3 regions of the Lysinibacillus sp. CTST325 genome follow, and region 1 is predicted to be linked to each of the others. Evidence: riboswitches for the same ligand, from Rfam matches in the RefSeq annotation. Region 1 holds a riboswitch; each other region holds the start of a gene.
The links. Region 1 has a riboswitch for cobalamin ahead of ACYQ73_RS12650 (ABC transporter substrate-binding protein). Riboswitches for the same ligand answer to the same signal wherever they lie in the genome.
Positions count from the first base shown of each region.

Region 2: linked by a shared signal. The riboswitch ahead of ACYQ73_RS19545 (hypothetical protein) and the one ahead of ACYQ73_RS12650 (ABC transporter substrate-binding protein) in region 1 are both predicted to bind cobalamin.
Region 3: linked by a shared signal. The riboswitch ahead of ACYQ73_RS09525 (FecCD family ABC transporter permease) and the one ahead of ACYQ73_RS12650 (ABC transporter substrate-binding protein) in region 1 are both predicted to bind cobalamin.

Region 1 is NZ_BAAFHO010000004.1:216,124-222,762, reverse strand. Features, by position in the region: gene ACYQ73_RS12660 (class I adenylate-forming enzyme family protein) at 1-1,469, shown strand, start outside; gene ACYQ73_RS12655 (acyl-CoA dehydrogenase family protein) at 1,471-3,138, shown strand; cobalamin riboswitch at 3,354-3,536, shown strand; gene ACYQ73_RS12650 (ABC transporter substrate-binding protein) at 3,822-4,787, shown strand; gene ACYQ73_RS12645 (FecCD family ABC transporter permease) at 4,784-5,785, shown strand; gene ACYQ73_RS12640 (adenosylcobinamide amidohydrolase) at 5,782-6,639, shown strand, end outside.
Region 2 is NZ_BAAFHO010000010.1:56,807-63,445, reverse strand. Features, by position in the region: gene ACYQ73_RS19560 (MATE family efflux transporter) at 1-460, opposite strand, end outside; gene ACYQ73_RS19555 (tyrosine-protein phosphatase) at 716-1,483, opposite strand; gene ACYQ73_RS19550 (ABC transporter substrate-binding protein) at 1,900-2,862, opposite strand; gene ACYQ73_RS19545 (hypothetical protein) at 2,864-3,406, opposite strand; cobalamin riboswitch at 3,713-3,920, opposite strand; gene ACYQ73_RS19540 (hypothetical protein) at 4,152-4,700, opposite strand; gene ACYQ73_RS19535 (hypothetical protein) at 4,918-5,169, shown strand; gene ACYQ73_RS19530 (C40 family peptidase) at 5,261-6,481, opposite strand.
Region 3 is NZ_BAAFHO010000002.1:781,312-787,950, reverse strand. Features, by position in the region: gene ACYQ73_RS09535 (DNA topoisomerase III) at 1-1,886, opposite strand, end outside; partial or broken gene ACYQ73_RS09530 (type IA DNA topoisomerase) at 2,063-2,315, shown strand; cobalamin riboswitch at 2,726-2,910, shown strand; gene ACYQ73_RS09525 (FecCD family ABC transporter permease) at 3,093-4,082, shown strand; gene ACYQ73_RS09520 (ABC transporter ATP-binding protein) at 4,083-4,856, shown strand; gene ACYQ73_RS09515 (ABC transporter substrate-binding protein) at 4,917-5,918, shown strand; gene ACYQ73_RS09510 (precorrin-3B methylase) at 5,969-6,639, shown strand, end outside.

The sequences.
Region 1 (6,639 bases):
GAAAGTACCCTATGAGTGAAGCTGTTGTTTGTCAGGGCAGACGAGTGACTTATCGTGATTTAGATGAGCAAGTGACACGTCTTAGTCATGCTTTGTTAGAGCAGGGAGTCCGGCAAGGCGATAAAGTAATCATTTTTATGCCTAATGTTGTAGAGTTTGTTGTTAGCTATTTTGCTATTCAGCGCATTGGAGCTATTGTTGTTCCAGTAAATGCGAAATTTACGCTGCAAGAAGTTGAGTATGTAGCGCAGCATGCTGATGCTAAAGCTATTCTAGTACATGAGGCAATTTTTGCAGCAGTTGAAAATATCATGGTAATTCCTTTAAAAATCAAAACAGGTCAAGAGCAGGCTGGTTGGTTAAACTATGAAACACTTATTCAACATGCAAGCAGTCAAACAATTGATTGTCAGTTGAATGAAGATGATGTTTCAACGATTTTATATACGTCGGGTACAACGGGAAAACCAAAGGGTGTATTGTTTAGCTATCGCAATATTTTAACTGTAGCGCAAATGATTGCAGTGGAAATGGAAGTAAAGCCAGAAAGCCGGATCCTTCTTATGATGCCGTTGACGCATTCAGCCCCATTACATTTATTTTTAATGGCAGGAGTACTTGTAGGCTCGACAAATGTGCTAACGCCAACATTTACACCTGATTTATTTATTGATTCAATGGAGCAGGAACGGACAACGCATTTCTTTGGAGCACCAGTTGCTTATTTGTTAACTGCCCAGCTGCCAAGATTGCAAACAGCGGATTTATCATCGATGAAATGGTGGGCATATGGTGGAGCACCGTTATCGCAAAATGAAATTCGCTCTATCCAAAAAGCTTTCCGAACGGATAATGTAACGTGTGTCTATGGATTAACGGAGGCTGGTCCAAATGGTTCAATAATGTTTGGTGAAGAGCATGCAACGAAGGCGGGGAGCGTTGGTCGGCGTGCACCACTTGGGGCAGAGCTGCGGATTATCAACGACAATGGAGAAGATGTCAGTGTTGGTGAAGTAGGAGAAATTGTGTTGTCCGGTGAGGGCAATATGCTGGGCTATTACAAGGATGATGTTGCAACGAAGGCTGCATTTATAGATGGCTGGCTGAAAACAGGTGACTTAGCTCGCTTAGATGAGGACGGCTTTATTTGGATTGTCGATCGTAAAAAGGATGTCATTTTATCAGGCGGTGTGAATATTTATCCGAAAGAAATTGAAGATAGTATGTTGAGCTATAAGGGGATATTTGAAGTGGCTGTAATCGGTGTGCCACATCCGGAGTGGGGAGAAACGGTGAAGGCTGTTTATGCCGCTAAAATGGAAATTGACGAGGACGAACTTAAAGCTTATTTGGAGGAGCATCTTGCTAAATATAAAATTCCACGCATCTTTGAACGTGTGGAAGCGTTACCACGAAATGCATCGGGCAAAATACTAAAACAATCCTTGAAGGGACAAGAGGTGAGATAGCATGAAGGTTTTACAGCAGGAAGAAATGAAAACAACAAACTTTTTTAACGATAATGATACACTTCATAAAGTTTTAGAAATGATGCTAGATAAAGAGTTTGTGGAATATGCAAAACGTGAGCTAACAGATTTCGCTGAGCTGTGTGCTGGAGATATTGATGTGAGAGCCAAACATACGGATAGAGAGGGTGAACCTCGATTACAAAGATATGATGCCTATGGTGAAGAAGTGTCAGAGATTTGGGTCAATGATGGCTACAAAAGAACAATTGAAGAGACGTACAATACTGGCATTGTCGGCTATGTGCATAAGGATATTCCGCAATTAGGTAGGAAGGGCAACTATGTCTATAGCTTTGCTCAAGGCTATATACTATCACATGCTGAGCCAGGGTTTTACTGTCCTGTTACTTTAACAATGGCAACGGCTTATTTACTTGATCATTATGCGAGTGATGAGGTGAAGGAGCGCTTTTTACCACATGTTTGTGCAACAGGAGAGACAGAGCTCTATGAGGGGGCCACATTTTTAACGGAGCGGCAAGGTGGCTCTGATGTTGGGGCGAATGTTGTGGAAGCAAGACAGGACGGCAATCAGTATCGTTTATATGGGGAAAAATATTTTGCATCTAACGCAGGAATGTGTGGAGTAACCATGGTATTGGCGCGCATGGAAGGGGCTCAGGCAGGCTCAAAGGGCTTAACATTGTTTGCCGTTCCATGGCGAAATGAGGATGGCACAGTTAATAACCTGCGCATTCGGCGTTTAAAGGATAAACTTGGCGTTAGAGCAGTGCCTTCTGGTGAGGTGGAATTTGATGGTGCACTAGCATATGTTGTCGGTGACCCAAATAAAGGGATTTACTATATGCTGGAGGCGCTTAATTTATCAAGAATTTGCAATGCGGTTGCTTCTATCGGCATTATGCGCCGCGGATATTTAGAGGCGAAGCATTATGTGACAAATCGTCATGCCTTTGGTAAACCTTTAACGCAATATCCTATGATTCAGGATACACTAGGGAAATTCGCTGCCAAGCTTCATGTAGAAGTTGCCACGGTTTTTGATCTTATTCAGCTGTACGATAAAGTAACTAGTGGGCAGGGGAATAAAGAGGACATTATTTTAAACCGCTTGTATATTGCTATCATGAAAAAAGAAACGGCAGAGCAAGCTGTACATTATGCAAGTGAAGCCATTGAATTACATGGCGGAAACGGCTATATTGAAGATTTTGTTACACCTCGGTTATTAAGAGATGCACAGGTACTTACTGTGTGGGAAGGGACTTCAAATATTTTAGCTTTAGAGCTTATTCGTTTAGTCGATAAGTTTCATGCGCACGAAATGTTTGTTCGTGTCATGGAAGAACGTCTAGAAAAACTAGGTGCCTGTCCATTAGTTGAAATTGTAGTGGATCAATTAGCAAAACTAGAATCAACTTTGCAGACATTTAGCCGTTTAGATGATGCAACAAAAACGTTTGAAGCAAAAATGGTCGCAGAGAAAATGGCGCATTTATATGAAAGTGTAGTAGCAGTCGAATGGGCACAAAGATTCGGCGGCAAATATGAGAAGCTAGCAGATATTTATTTAGAGAATACATGGGCATTGCGAGAAATGGGTGCACCAATGAAAACGGTACAGTATTTTTCAGATATCGTATAACTTCTTTCAGTGGGTGTCCAAACACTAGATGAAATAGAGGATTTCAATCTAAGAACGCCACGTCCTGTGGCAATGACTGAGTGTTGTTGTCGCTACGTTTTCGCACAAAAAACATCTTGTTGGCCAAAAGCCTCCGGCGGATGTCGGGCATAATTGATTTGTTTAGAAGTCGTCTCGAATGGAGGCGACTTCTTTCATTTTCATGTATAATACAATCAACTGAATATTATAAAGGTTCTTTACTTAAGTAAAGTGAAAAGGGAAATCGGTGTAATTCCGATGCGGTCCCGCCACTGTATGTGTGAGTTTTTTCAATCTGCGCCACTGGAAATTTCGGGAAGGCTTGAAAAAGCGTATGGAGCACGAGCCAGGAGACCTGCCTTTATAGAAAACACGTTGTAGCCTACGAGGATAGGATGGTGGATTTTGTATATGTATTTTTGTGCAAATTTGACCCCCTCATTGTTTTATGATGAGGGGTATTTGTTTTGGAAGATGAATGTCGATAAATTTGAAAACATGGGCGATAAATTCACAATGTTAGGCGATAAACTCAACATGTTGGCTGGAAGTTCGCAATGCTGATGATAACCCCGCAATGTTAGGCGAAAAAAACTAAAATGTATCGATCAATCAGAAAAACAATAAAAACTATACGCACAAATAGACTAAGGAGGATTCACATGAAGAAAATTTGGAAAATAGGTTTATCAGCATTTTTAGCTATTGGCGTGCTTGCAGCATGTAATACAAAAGAGGCAACAAATGAAAAGCCGTTATCTTCTGAGCAGCAAGAGACAACAAAAGTAGATCAAGCAACATTCCCAATGACGATAACGGATGCTACTGGCAAGGAAATTACGCTAGAAGCACCTCCGGAAAAAATTGTCTCACTCATTCCGAGTAACACAGAAATTTTATTTGGCCTTGGCTTAAATAATGAAATAGTTGGCGTGACAGATAATGATGATTATCCACCAGAGGCTACTAAAAAAGATAAGGTTGGCGGTATAGATTATAATATTGAACAAATTATTGCGTTAACGCCAGATATCGTTTTTGCACATGCATCGGGTATGAGTTATTCAAAAGGAGCAATTGAACAGCTTGAGGCTGCCGGTGTAAAAGTATTTGTTGTAGCGGATGCAAAAAACTTTAATGAAACTTACACAACGATTGAACAGCTTGGTCGTGCAACGGGGAAACTAGAAGAGGCTAAAAAAATGGTCGCAAATATGAAGGCAAAAGTTGAAGAAGTTGAAACAAAACTTAAGGGTGTTGAGCCAAAGAAAGTCTTTGTAGAATCGTCTGATGAGCCACAGATTTATACAGCTGGTAAAGGTACATTTATGAATGAAATGCTAGAAATGATTCATGCTGAAAATGTAGCAGCAGATGTAAATGACTGGTATCCAATTGAAGCTGAACAAATTATTGCGAAAAATCCAGATGTCATTGTTGTGGCATATAATTATGTACCGAATATTTTAACGAAAATTCCACAACGTCCAGGCTTTGAGACAATAACTGCCGTAAAAAATAAAGCTATTGTACAAGTGGATGAAAGTACGACAAGTCGTCAAGGTCCTCGGTTAGCAGATGGTTTTGAGGAATTAGCAAAGGCCGTTTACCCAGAGGCGTTTAAATGAGTAAAACAATTGCAGCCTATGTAACAGCAATTACGCTTTTAATCATTAGCATCTGGTGTGGTGTGGCGATAGGCTCAGTTCATATTCCATTAGAAGTATTGTGGAATAAGGCGGCTGATGAAACAGCTGCCAATATTTTATGGAAGATTCGTTTACCTCGAGTGATGCTAGCAGGGCTTGTAGGGGCATCACTTGCTATAGCAGGGGCAGCTTTTCAAGGCCTATTAAAAAATCCTTTGGCTGATCCTTATACGTTAGGTGTTTCCTCTGGTGCATCAGTGGGCGCAGTGATGACGATTTTCTTTAGTGTTTCAATACCTGTAATCGGTCATTTTACATTGCCAACCTTTAGTATGATAGGTGCCATATTAACGATGTTTGCTGTTATGGGCTTTGCTAGAATAGTAGATCGTTCACTAAAAATGGAAACTCTTATTTTAACAGGAGTTATATTTAGTTCATTTTTAGGTTCCTTGATTTCATTAATGATCGCATTATCTGGTGAGGAGCTACGCCAAGTGATTGGTTGGCTACTCGGCTCAGTATCGATGCGTGGTTGGCCATACGTCCAGATGATTATCCCATTTGTCATAATTGGCTCTATTATGCTTTGGACACAAAGACGCGAGTTAAATGTTCTGTTATATGGTGAAGAACGCGCGAAGCATTTAGGTGTCAATGTTAAGCGCAGTAAATATATTATTTTAGTGGGTGGATCCATGTTGACAGGAGCTGCGGTAGCTGTTTCTGGAACGATTGGCTTTGTTGGTTTAGTTGTTCCTCATATGACGAGAATGGTTTGGGGTTCTGATCACCGTCATTTATTGCCATTATCATTTTTAAATGGGGCAACTTTGCTAATTATTTGTGATTTAATAGCACGAACAATTATTATGCCAAGAGAGCTACCGATTGGTGTCATTACTGCATTTATTGGGGCACCCGTTTTTTCTTATATTTTTTATAAGCAACGTAGAGGCAAGGGGGTACGGGCATGATTGCTGTTGAACATCTTTCTGGCGGCTATGAAGACGTACCGATCGTCCATGATATAAGTTTTTCCGTTGAAAAAGGCAAAATACTAGGGATTTTAGGGCCGAATGGTAGTGGGAAATCCACACTGTTAAAAGTAATAAGTGGCATACTACCAGCAACCGCAGGCACTATATTAGTAGATGGTAAAAATAGTAGCTCGTACAATGCGCGTGCATTAGCAAAAAAAATGGCGGTGCTACCACAATTACATGCTAATGCCTTTTCAAACAGTGTTCGAGAGGCAGTATCACTTGGACGTTATCCACATCAAACAGGCTTCTTTTCGAGCTGGACTGATCGTGATGAACAGGCAGTCCAACATGCGATGATGCAAACGGGTGTGAAACGCTATGAACAGACACCGATGGAATTTTTGTCGGGCGGTGAACAGCAAAGAGTTTTTGTTGCCCAAGCTCTTGCACAAACAGCGGAAATATTGCTGTTAGATGAACCAACGAACCATCTAGATATTGCCCATCAACGTCAAATTTTAGATATGGTGCGAAAGGAAGCAATTGAAAGTGGTTTGACCGTTATTATGGTACTGCATGATATGAATTTAGCCTCCCTCTATTGTGATGAATTATTACTTATGGAGGAAGGACGGATGCGGGCATTGGGGGCGCCACACGAAGTATTAATCGCTGCGCAAATCGAAGAGGTCTATCATGCCCGTGTTGCAACTTATGCACATCCAGAAATTCCAAAGCCACAAATTACAATGATGCCAGCATCTGTTGAACAGCAGCAGCGTGCTGTCATTACAAAAGGAAATTTCACTGTTACAGATCGTTATATTAAACTTCAATCAGAGTTT
Region 2 (6,639 bases), on a different contig from region 1:
ACGCATTTATAATTGCCTGTAAAAAAATAAAGCTGCCTATGATTACTAAATAGCTTTGGGCATATTTAAGCACTTCTCCCTGCAAGTTCATCATGGTCATTAAATGACTCGAAAAGAAGAAAAATAAGACACTCATCATCAGTCCAACGATCAAATTCATCGTTACTGCTAAAGCGGAAATTTTCGCAGCTTCAAAAAAGCGCCTTGAACCTAAGTATTGAGATACAACAATGGAAGCACCATTACCAACTACCTCAAGTATTAAAATTGCAATATGAATATACTGATTGGCTGCACCAACCCCTGATACTGCATTATCTGATAAAGCACTGAGCATAAAAGTATCTGCTAGTCCCATCAACATAAATAAAAATACTTCTAAAAATATCGGCCACGTTAAATTAAACAAGCTTAACTTATTTGTCTCTTTTATATCACTTTCTCTTACTGTGTCTGACAATTTCAACTTCTCCTATACGCTTCATAAAGATTTTACAGGCAGTTAATCTCCCAACTACCAATTTTGAGTTGAGAGTTTTGTACCTGACGCTTCGCTTTCGGTACAGTTAAATGACTGCCCGTTACAGCGGGATAAAAATATATAGTATCTTATCATAGATTTTTAGGGTGTAAAGAGTTTTTATAATGAAACATTGTAAAGCTAGTATAATACGTAAAAAACCCCTCTCACAATTTTATGTGAAAGGGTTTCTTATCATAGTAAGCAATGGTCCTGCAATTGCTTACGTTTTTCTGTTGTTAAACCAAACTCTTGCTCTAAAAAAGCGGTCTTAGAGCCATATCGGATATCCATTGCATCAAATGCCGCTTGTAAATAGTCCTCGCGGGCTGACATTAAAGCGTAAAATTGCTGTAATTCTCGATCGCTATAATCTTGCTGAATTGCCTGAGCCATTCGTTCTACTAAGGGATGTAGATGTACATTTGTATCTAAATAGTCCTCCATGATCGTTTCCTCAGGTATATCTAAAGCAAGTAAAATAAGTGCACTGCCAATACCTGTTCGATCCTTCCCGACCGCACAATGATGAACAAGCCCTAAATTTTCAGGATGTTGAATCGTTGCTATTAACTTTTTAAACGAGTCATTATTAAAAGGCATTTGTGCATAAAATTCTCGGAACATCTCTGGGCTTACAACCTTATAAAAATCTTTTCCACCAGTGTTTGTAGGCATCTCAAAAGCATGATTTCCCTTTGCTGGTATTTGAATATACTTGGCATATGGAAATACCGGATTAGGATTATTTTGAGCCTCATGGTTGTCTCGATAATCAAAAATTGTTTTCACACCTAGTGTTTTAAATAGCTCCTTATCCGCTTCCGTCATTTTACCAAGTGCTGCTGAACGATAAATCAAACCATTCTTAACGGCACGCCCATCTTTCGACTTATAACCACCCATATCACGAAAATTATAAATTGCTTCAAACGGAACAATCTTCATATCAAACTGTTTCATTCACTGCACCTCTCTCTGTTAGCAAGCATGCTTATCTCTATATTATAGAACAATTCGATATAATACCAATTTTCGAACTAGGAAATACCATACGCTACTTCGAACGATGAGGGGGGGATTTCAGCGATACTTTATTGAGGAGGAGGTGGCGACCGTATTACCTGATCACTTTTTCATCATAGCTGAGCACTTATCCACTTCTCCCGATCACTTCTTCATCAAAGCGGAGCAGTTATCCACTCCACCCTTCACTTTTTCTTCAAAGCGGAGTAGTTTTCCACTCTACCCGACCACTTTTTCTCCAAAGCGGAGCAGGGCCAAGGAATCTTCATAGTAAATCTCTCACTACCAGATAATTACCCATCAAAAAAGCTGCCCATAAAGGACAGCTCCAAAATACTCTTTTTCAATATAGACTATTTAAATAACTCAGGGTATGTTGCTTTTGCTACTAACTCAACAGCTTCGCCAATACGTGGACCTGGACGGTTTGAGATATCAGTATCTATAGAATAAACCGCTTTATTTTGAATGGCAGGAATTGAATTCCATCCATCACGAGAAAGAATTTCTGCCGCTGAATTTTCCACATAGTTTACTGTTGTTAAAATGACTTCTGGATTTTTCGCTATGATATCTTCCTCAGATACCTTTGCCCAGCTTTCAAGGTCAGCAAAAACGTTGTTAACATGTGCCGCATTTAAAATCTCTTGTTGGAATGTACCAGAACCAGCTGTATAGATGTCTGGCTTTGGACTAATTTCTAAGTAGATATTTTTTGGTTTTTTCACATCTTTAACTTTTGCTTGGACTTCCGCAATTTTAGCTTTAATATCTACATTTAACTTGTCGCCTTTATCTTTGATTCCCATAACTGTAGCGATTTGTTCGATATCCCCATAAACATCATCAAATGATTTAGCTGATTGAATCGCAAACACTTTAATACCCGCATCTTCGAGACCTTTTAAGGCATTTAAATTTTCTTCATCGCCTCCAGTTGTATAGGCAATAACGACATCTGGCTTTAGGGCTAAAATACGCTCACTATTGAATGTTGTAGAACTAGAGACGCGCTCAATTTTTTGTGCTTCTTCTGGATACGTATCATACTCAGTTGCACCAACGATTTTATCACCCACACCTAGAGCAAATAAAATTTCTGTATTACTCGGTTGTAATGAAACAATAGTTTTAGGTGCAGCATCAAACTCTACCTCTACTCCACGGTCATCCTTAACTTTATAGCTAGTTTTCTCAACTTGTTGATCTTCCTTAGAAGTAGCTTCTTTATTAGTATCCTCTTTCGTGCCACAGCCAACTAATACTAGTGCCAGCATCAACACAGAAAGCCATTGTAGCTTAAACATTTTTTTCATTTCATTGTTTCTCCTTTTTCTTTTTCATCGGGTATGACTTACTAATAAACGGTATTTCAGCAATACCAGCATGCTGATTCATATAGACAGCCATTACAAAAAAGACATTGGCTAGTAATCCTAAATAATCAAAGAGAATAGCTGGTACTTCCCGTTCTTCAGATACTTTGTGTAAAACGCGATATGATTTTTTCGCCTCACTACGGCATAAATGTAATGAAGTAGCAGCCCCTGTCCCTTGTGGTAATACAAAGTTTTGTATTTCTTCTTTAACATAGCTAACGTAGAAATCATAGCGATCACTTAGCCAAGTCAAATCATCTTCGGTTACCGCCAATTTACCTCGGACTGAGCCATTCACATGGTAAGCCATTGGTAAAATAGCTAATAAATCACCTGCTACTACCTCTACCGTTTCCTTTTTTACCGCTCCCAAAGCGACGCCAATATGTGTTGTAAGGCTATCTGTTCGAATTTCAAAATCTACTGTTGATGCCTTTTCACGCATAAACGGATAACAAGAATAACGTGCATCTTTTTTCAAATCTAAGTCCCCGCTTTCCTTCGTGAAAAATTCTTACTTTATCAATCTCGCCTAAGCGTAATTGTAGCTGTCGCTACAGAAAACATTTGCCGCTGTCGCGCAGATAAACAATGTGTCCGAAGGCTTTATCTTCATTTGAATGAAGATAAACACCCTCCCTAGCATTCCATCAGGTGAATTATACGTGTACATAAAAAAACGTTGTTCCCACTCATAAGGAAACAACGAAAATAACATAAATAGTGTCGTATAGACACGACATAGCCTATGTAATTGCCGCATTTTCTCCTAGCTTCCGAAGAGTTATCATACGTTCAAACAAAGGTCGGTCTCCTGGCTTGTACAGTTCACTACATTCAATCACGTTGTGAGTCATAAAATAACCTTCCCATCAGATATTTCGACAGTGGTGTATCTTTATGATTCCTGTACTTACAGTTGCGGAAACAGCTTCGGTTTTTCACCGAATTCCCGATTATGCTATAATTCAGCACCCTTATTCTGCAAGAATTATTCACTTGTTAAGCAGTTTAACATAGATTAATAGGAAAAAATAGCTGTGGAATAGAATACACAAATACGATGGATAAAAATCATGCAGGTATTACCTTATGCACGCGGATGTTTTCATTGCCCCCACGGGTATTTCTCATGCTCGTGCAGGTATTAGTTATACTTCATAGATTGATGTTATAAAGGCTATCTCTACGAAAGAAATTGCGTAAAAACAGCTATTTTACTACTTTTAACGGATGGCATTCTTATATTTCTTTTTGTATTTAACATCTTCTTCTTCTTCAATTAAGCGCTGTGCAATCTCTAGTAGTTTCGGGTCTTTCGTTGCATCGAATAGCTTTTTAAAAGATACAATAATATCATAGCGTATCAATGTCGGGTGCTTTTCGTCTATGCATATTTGAAATCTTTTCGCCAAATATGACACGACTAAATCTCTTTGGACCTGCCCTGCTAAACCTATTCTCCAAATTGCCTGCAAAGTATGCCTCGCAGTTTCTGTTTTTTCATCATACGTTACTGCCCAAATCTTTAAGAAGTCCTCTAATACCCTTTCTTCAGGATCACTTTTTGCTGCCAATGCGCATAAAAATTGTGCAGCACTTGCACGCACATGCCCATTTTTGTATGTAAGAGCCTGAACAAGTTGTTCCCAAACTGAATATGTCCAATCAACTGGTTCCTGCATAATTTTCATTAATTCTTCGTATGATTTGTATTGAATATCACGGTCATGCTCTGTTAAATTACTAAAAAGTTGCAAAATCTCTTTTTCCATGATTCATCCCTACCTTTATTGTTTCAGAACGCAAAAATGGCAAACTTGTAAGTATTATTCTAATTTCTATCATTCATTACTTTACTACTACGAAACTAAAGTCACAAACACTTTTAATTTCACAGTAAGATCCCTAATTGTTATATTTCAAAATTATCAGAAATGAGTATCAATATGCAAGGAAACATTTCTTTCAGCTATAAAAGACACATTTTTTATGATTGGAATTGGCCTTCTACGAATCCAAGTGAAATACGCTATAACGATGACAATCATTATAGCGATAATTGATGCTATACCTTTCATCGGCTCTATTTCCATTTTAGTAACTGGTAATATGATAGTAAATATATCTACTTATGTAAATTTATTCATCCTAGATGTTATTTTACTCATTATTCATCGAGTAGTCGAGCCTAAATTAATGGATAACTATACCGGGATGATAGGTTTACTCGCAGAATCTTGAATACCGTCAAATATTAAAAAAGGTCATCTTTGTAATTTTTTTTACAAAGATGACCTTTTTGCTATTTAAATCGTCTATATAATAGTAGGGCTTATTGAATACGACCGAAGCCTACTAAATATTGATTCCACCAATCAAGTGATTCAATGACAACACCTTTATTTTGAGCATCGATCATCGTGTTATTCCCTAAGTAAATACCAACATGCGCTATGCCTGAACCATAGCTGAAGAATACTAGGTCACCTACACGTGCTTCACTTGCTGAAATACGTTGTGTTGCTAAATATTGTTGTGATGCTGTACGTGGTAAAGATACACCAGCTTGTTTGTAAGACCATTGTACAAGACCTGAACAGTCAAATCCTGTTGATGGGTTACTGCCGCCCCAAACATAGCTACGACCTAAGAATTGCTTTGCAGTTGAAATTGCATCACCTGAAGATGCAGTACCCGAACCAGAACCAACAACGACTTTTTGTGATGATTTTTCATTGTTCGCTTTGGCACTATTGCTAGCGTTGCTAGTATTACTGTTATTATTGTTACCATTATTATCGTTAGCGTTGTTATTCGTTGCTTGTACTACCGGAGTAGCTGCTTGAAGTGCACGTAAACGAGCTGCTTCTTCCTCTGCTGCTTTACGTTCTGCTTCTAAACGTTCTTCTTCTTGTTTCGTTGCAATTTGTGCCTTTAATGCAAGAGATTTCGCTTCATTTTCAGCTTTTTTTACTTCCATTTCGCTTTCCTTTTGTTGAAGCTCTTGGAATTGCTTTTGAAGCTCTTTTTGTTTTTCATCTAATGTCACTTTTTGTTTCTCTAAGTTAGCTTTATCCGCTTCTTGTTGATCTACTAATTCTTGGTCAGCATCCATTAATGTTTTTACCGCTACGACACGGTCCATTAAATCTGCAACGCTTTTCGCTTCAAGAACAGCATTTAAATAAATGCCCACAGTAGTATCTTGAGCTTGGTATGCAGCCATACGATCACTTAAAATCGCTGAACGTTGCTCAATACGTTTTTTAGTATCTACAATATTTGCATCAACTTCTTTAATATCTGCTTGTACTTTGTTAAATACTTTTACTTTTTCATCGATCTCTTTTTGTAGTTTAGTTAATTCTTCTTGTAGCTTTTTAACCTCTGTATCTATTTTAGCTTTCTTATCGATCATTTGTTGAGATGTTTCTTCTGCATGCACTACGGTTGGTTGAACTGTATTAAATAATAAGCCGCCAGCTAGTGCTAATGCTAGCACCATCGACTTACGCCATTTATTGCGTTTACCCACGTTATTCTTTCCCTTCACTAGTCAATTTCGCTCATAGTATTTTAATGTAATCACTGGAACGATTTCTTTTTTTCTCTTATATTTTATTAGCCTTTTAAAGTTTAGCATTATTAGCATAACTTTTATACTATTTCACGGCTTTTTAATCGTTTAGTAAAACTCGAAACATTCTTGTA
Region 3 (6,639 bases), on a different contig from region 1:
TTGTTATACGGATTATTTGCAGTGATTTTATCGACTGCATTTTGATTAAATGCCCATTCCTTTTCACGCATGTTAGCATCTGAAATCAATTTGTCAGCAAGCTTTTTTACTTGTTCCATAAATACTTTAGGAGAAGCGTTGCCTTCACCTATTTCAGAAAGTCGTTGCTCCCATTTGGCAGTCATAGAAGGGGAAGTTAAGATACTTTCACCTAGTGCCTCAATTAGTAACATACCTTTAGTCGTTGCAAAGACTTGATTTTTCTTAACTTCGATGTAGTTTCGATCTTTTAATGTACCAATAATTCCAGCGCGTGTAGCTTCAGTACCTAATCCTTCCGTTTTCGATAAGACCTTTTCTAATTCCGCATCTTCTAAATGTTTACCAGCTGTTTTCATTACGGTAATTAAATTACCTTCAGAATATCGATTTGGTGGCTGGGTTTCACCTTTTTTTACGTTCGCTTTCGCAACGATACCTTGCTCATTTTCATGTAATAGGGGAAGTAGTTCATCTTTGTCTGTAGGTGAGTTATCTTTAGAATGATAAATAACCTTACGCCAACCTTCTTCCATAAGCACTTTGCCCTTAGAGATGAATTCTGCACGTTTATCGACAAGTGAATGAATCGTTGTGTAAGAAAATATGGCATTGTTGTAATGTGCAGCAATGACTTGTCTTGCAACTAAATCATAAATCTTTTCTTCTTCTGTACTTAGCGTCGCTACGTCTGGTATTTGCTCTGTAATAATAATTGCATGGTGATCGGTTACTTTTTTTTCATTCACATATCTTTTATTATTCATAATTGAACTTGTCGGTGGAGGAAGAAGTCCTTTATATTTATCAATTTTACTTAAATGCTTTAGTATCTTTGGTAGTGTTTTTGCTTCTTCATTCGTTAAAAATTGTGAATCAGATCTTGGATAGGAAACTACGCCCTTTAAATAAAGTTTTTGCAAAATATCCAGTGTATTTTGTGGTGAGAATTTATAGGCCTTGTTTGCTGTAGCTTGTAATGCAGATAAGTTGAATAACAATGGAGGAGCGTATTCCTTTGTTTCTCTTTTAATACTATTAATTTCTACATTTTTATTGATACAGAAATTAGCAATCGCAATAGCTTGTCTTTCCACTTGAACTCTTGAAATGTTATCTTTATGCCATTTTGCTTTTAACATTTTTCCATCAAAATTAAACTCTGTTTCCACTTCCCAAAATGGTTCTGATTTAAAATTCGCAATTTCATGCTCTCTCTTTACTATTAGTGCAAGTGTAGGTGTTTGTACACGACCAATTGAAAATACATCTTTCACGCCATTTCGTTTGAGGAGTACCGTGTATAATCTGGATGTGTTGATGCCAATTAGCCAGTCTGCACATGAACGACTTAGTGCTTCAAAATATATATCGCGTGTTTTCTCTTCTGGTAGTAAGTTTGCAAACCCATTTTTTACAGCGTTTTCTGTTAAAGATGATATCCATAGACGTTTCATCGGTTTATTAACACCGCATACTCTCAAAATGGTGCGGATAATTAATTCACCTTCACGCCCAGCATCACCACCAATGATGATTTCTCGAATATCAGGTCTTTTTACTAAACCTTTAATTACATTGAATTGTTTATATTTTGATTTTGTCACTTTATATTCGAATCGATCTGGAATAATCGGTAATGTTTCTAATGTCCATTTCTTCCATGTTGGATTATATTCCTCAGGTGCTTTCAATTCACATAGATGTCCTATCGCCCATGTAATTAGTGCTCCATCTGGAAAATATGTGTTAGGCTTAACTTCAAAATAACCAGCTTTTTTTGTAAAAGAAAAGGGGGCAGCTAATTTTGCTGCTTGATCTGGTTTTTCTGCAATTACTATTTTCATATATCCTTCTCCTATTAATAATAATTACAACTTCTTGTAAATTAATTATAAATTAATTTTCAGTATAACTGTTATATAAATAATTATGGCCATCTTTATTAGGAAATCTAATTTTAATGACTTATAATCTAAGCTTTCATACATTGTAATTAAGTCCATTACTATTTAGATAATGTACAGCAAGTGTCGCCTTAGAAGAAAGTTTAGTAGAGAAGACTGCTTAAGTATTGAACAAATTGAAAACAGGTTTACCGTATGAACATGAAATCCAGTTTTCCAAAAAGAAGCGTGTTTTCGACAACTCTAAAGTAGAAAGCCATAGTACGATTATACCGACGTATGTGATACCTAAAACTTTATCAAATGATGAGGCGATAGTTTATTATGCAATTTATGCCTATTGCTGAATATGAAACTCGCATAACTACTTATTTTATGAAATGAAGGTTATCTCAGCCTTATGAACTCCCAAGTATAAAAAGAAATCCTTTGTATTTTTATATTTTCCATTTATAAAAATATATAACCAAATTAAATTTTGTTTAATTAAGAGTAAGTCCATAGAATGGAATGAAAGATTTGTTAGTAGATTATGTAGAGTATTGACCTGAATGATATTGAATATAGAGAAGAAGGAGATGACTAATAGAGTACTTTGAGGAAATTGTATAGTAAGGTAAGATAAAATATTATCTAAATTTATTTATTTTTCTAACAATAATTAGTGTTTAATAGTTCTATTTTACAACTATTAATCTCTCGTTTATAACTATTTTTTCTTTAATGTAATATATAATATAATTGCTATCTGGAAAATATTCTGATATTGTTCCTCTTATAACTTAATATTTTTTGTTGGTGCGAATGACATTGTTCATTTGCTTAAAAGGGAAATCGGTGCAAATCCGATGCTGTCCCGCAACTGTAATGGAGAGTCTATACAATATGTCACTGTAGCGAGCTATGGGAAGGCGTATAGATGATGAACCTAAGCCAGGAGACCTGCCAATAAAAGCAACAAACTTACATAGAACCACGAGGATGGTTGTAGTGACTGGGAAGAGACGCCCTTTATTTAACTATGACATCCTCTTGTAGACAAGGGGATTTTTTTATGCCCTAAGAGAGGAGCACGTTTTGAAAAATCCAACAACAAGAAAAATCAACCTACTCTTATTAGTATTGACTGGTGTCGTTCTATTATCAATGACGTTAGCGATAATGGTAGGCTCTGTGTCTATTACACCTAGTATTGTATGGCGTATTATTTTGTCGCATATCCCGTTCAATCCACTTGGCATTACAGAAGATTGGGGTCGTTCGCAGGAAATCATCATCTGGCAAATTCGTACTCCCCGCGTAGTACTTGCCATACTAGTCGGGGCGGGTCTTGCAATTTCGGGAGCTGCTATTCAAGCTTTAGTTCGCAACTCAATCGCAGACCCCTACATTTTGGGAGTATCTTCCGGTGCATCTGTCGGGGCGACGTCTGTTATTTTACTTGGCGCTTTTTCATTTTTAGGTATGTATGCGCTATCACTTGCGGCTTTTATAGGTGCGACGATTGCAGTACTAATCGTGTTTTTCTTAGCACGAGTTGAAGGGCGAATTTCAGTTATTCGATTATTATTAGCCGGAATTGCCGTGTCACTAGTTTTGTCAGCAATGACGAATTTTATGCTGATGATGGCGAAAGAAGAGGGTGGCATAAAGGCAGTGATGTATTGGATGATGGGAAGTCTGGCTGGAGCGAAATGGGTAAATTTAATGATTCCGTTCGTTGTTTTAATGGTCGTCTACGTAATTTTACGTCTTCATGCACGTCATTTGAATTTACTTTTACTAGGTGAAGAATCTGCTGTTACGCTGGGGGTTAATTTAGAGAAATTTCGATTGCTACTAATTTTATTAATTTCCTTATTAACAGGTGTCCTTGTTGCTGTCAGTGGTGCAATTGGCTTTATAGGCCTGATTATTCCACATATCGTACGCATGATTGTCGGCTCAAATTATAAGTTTGTACTGCCAGTCAGTGCATTAATTGGTGCGATATTTTTAATATGGGCTGATGCAGCTGCGCGCGTTGTGATTGCACCTGAGGAAATGCCGATTGGAATTATTACGGCTTTATGCGGATGCCCATTTTTTATATGGATGTTGCGTAAGCAAATGTATTCTTTCGGGGAGGAGAATTAGATGGTATACGTAGCAAAAAACCTTACTTTTGCCGTGCAGCAGGTGAAAATATTAAACAATGTTTCTGTACATATTCAAGAACGCGAGTTTGTGGGCATAATTGGCCCTAATGGCAGTGGGAAATCGACCCTATTAAAAAATATGTATCGTATGCTACAACCTCAAGAGGGAGAAGTATTGTTATTTAATGAAAATATTTACAAGCAATCTTCAAAGGAGATAGCAAAGCAACTAGCCGTCGTAGGGCAGGAAACACCAGTGCTTTTTGAGTTCACTGTTAAGGATCTTGTTGCAATGGGACGTACCCCGCATAAAAGGCTTATGGAAGTGGATACAAAAGAAGATCTAGCTATTGTCGAGGAATCGATGCAGCAAGCAGGCGTACTGCATTTAAGTGAACGTACTTTTAGTTCATTATCTGGTGGTGAGAAAAAACGAGTCGTTGTTGCAAGGGCTTTGGCGCAACAAGCTAAGGTCATGGCATTAGATGAGCCAACGAATCATTTAGATATTCAGCATCAACTCCAACTCATGGATTTAATACAGAGCTTGCCGATTACGGTCATTGTAGCCTTGCATGATTTAAATATTGCAGCAACTTATTGCGACAAAATTTATGTTTTAAAGGACGGAGAAATTGCGGCGTATGGAACTCCGTTTGATGTATTAACACCCTCATTGCTACAAAAGGTGTTTGGTGTACATGCGGAAGTTAGTGTACATCCTGTCACGAAAAAGCCGCATATTTATTATATATCTGAGCAATTTTTATAGTTAGTTTAAGACTCTTAGATTTCTTTCTATCATATTTTTTAGAAAAAAGGAGAAGTAGACATGAAGACATTAAAAAGAAGCGTATGGCTTGTTCTTGCAATCGCAATGCTAAGTATTTTAGCGGCTTGTGGTAACGAGGGAAAAAAAGATTCAGCATCGCAAAGTGAACAAGTAGAACCAGCAAAAGCAGGAGCAACGGAAGTAACGATTGACAATAACAATACGACACAAGTCTATTCGCAAGCACCTAAAAAAGCAATTAGCTTAAATCAGCATGTGACAGAGATTATGCTAGCGTTAGGCTTAGAGGATTCAATGGTCGGAACAGCATATTTAGATGATGCAATTTATCCACCGTTACAGGCAGCGTATGATAAAGTTCCAGTACTAGCTGAGCAATACCCAACAAAGGAACAAGTGATTGATGCAGGAGCGGATTTTTTATATGCAGGCTGGAAAAGCGGGTTTAGTGAGAAGGGTGTCGGAACACCAGAAGAACTAGAAGCACTTGGCATCCACACTTATTTACATACATCTTCAAGCATTAAAAATCCTAAGTTAGAGGATATTTTCGGCGATATTCGTAACATCGCCAAGATATTCCATGTGGAAGAGCGTGGAGAAAAGTTAATTGAACAAATGACAAAAGATGTAGAGGACATTCGTGCGAAGCTTCCGCAAGAGGAGGGGAATTTACGTATCCTTGTATTTGATAGTGGTGAGAAAGAAGTTTTTACTGCTGCACAAAACTTCATGAATGAACTCGTGACAGTAGCAGGTGGAAAAAATATTTTCGGTGACGTTGAGTCTGGCTGGACAACCGTTTCAAAAGAAGATGTAGTTGAGCGCAACCCTGAAGTTATCGTTGTAATTGACTATGGTTCAACTACTACTGAAGAAAAAATTAATTTCCTGAAAAATGATCCGGCACTAAAAGAAACGGAAGCAGTATTTAACAAACGTTTCGTTATTTTACCACTATCAGCAGCATCTGAGGGTGTTCGTGCGGCCGAAGCAATTCGAATTTTGGCACAAGGATTTTATCCAGAAAGCTTTCAATAAAGAAGAGGAGCTAGCCATGTGCTAGCTTTTTTTATAGGAGGAGGGTAAAAATGACTATAAATGCTTTTAACCATAATATTCCTGAAAAAACATTTGCTAAGTTAAACAAAGAAGGTGAATTTACGCGTCTTGCTGTGAGTCCTGGCATTATCAACAAACATTATACACCAGCACAATTTCAAACAATCGCAGAGATAGTCGGAGTGAGTGGCGCTATTAAATATTCTGCGTCCTACAGTATACTACTATCCGTACCAACAATAGAATTAACGACTGCCAAAAGGAAGTTGGAAAAGGCGGGCTTATATATTGCAAAGCAAGGACAGATTGTAACTATGAAGGCTTGTGATTTTTGTGATGGCGATAAAATGGAGGCAGCACAGATTACAGAGGAGCTGTATCAGCAGCTTGAAGGCTTGGAAGTACCAAGCAGGATTCGCATTAATATGAATGGCTGTGCATCAGCTTGCTATAATGCCGTTTATGATGATATTGGGCTTGTATATCAGAAAGATAGCTTCGATGTGTATTTAGGGGCTGTTCCGATGGGGAAAAATGCACAGGCAGGGGAGCTATTTGTGAAGAAAGTGTCTGTACAGCATATCGAAAATCTTTTACAGGAAATAATTAGGCTCTATAAAGAACTTGCTCGCCACAAAGAACCGTTTTATAAGTTTTACAAGAGAACAAAAGCAGCAGACTACTGGCAAACGATAAAACA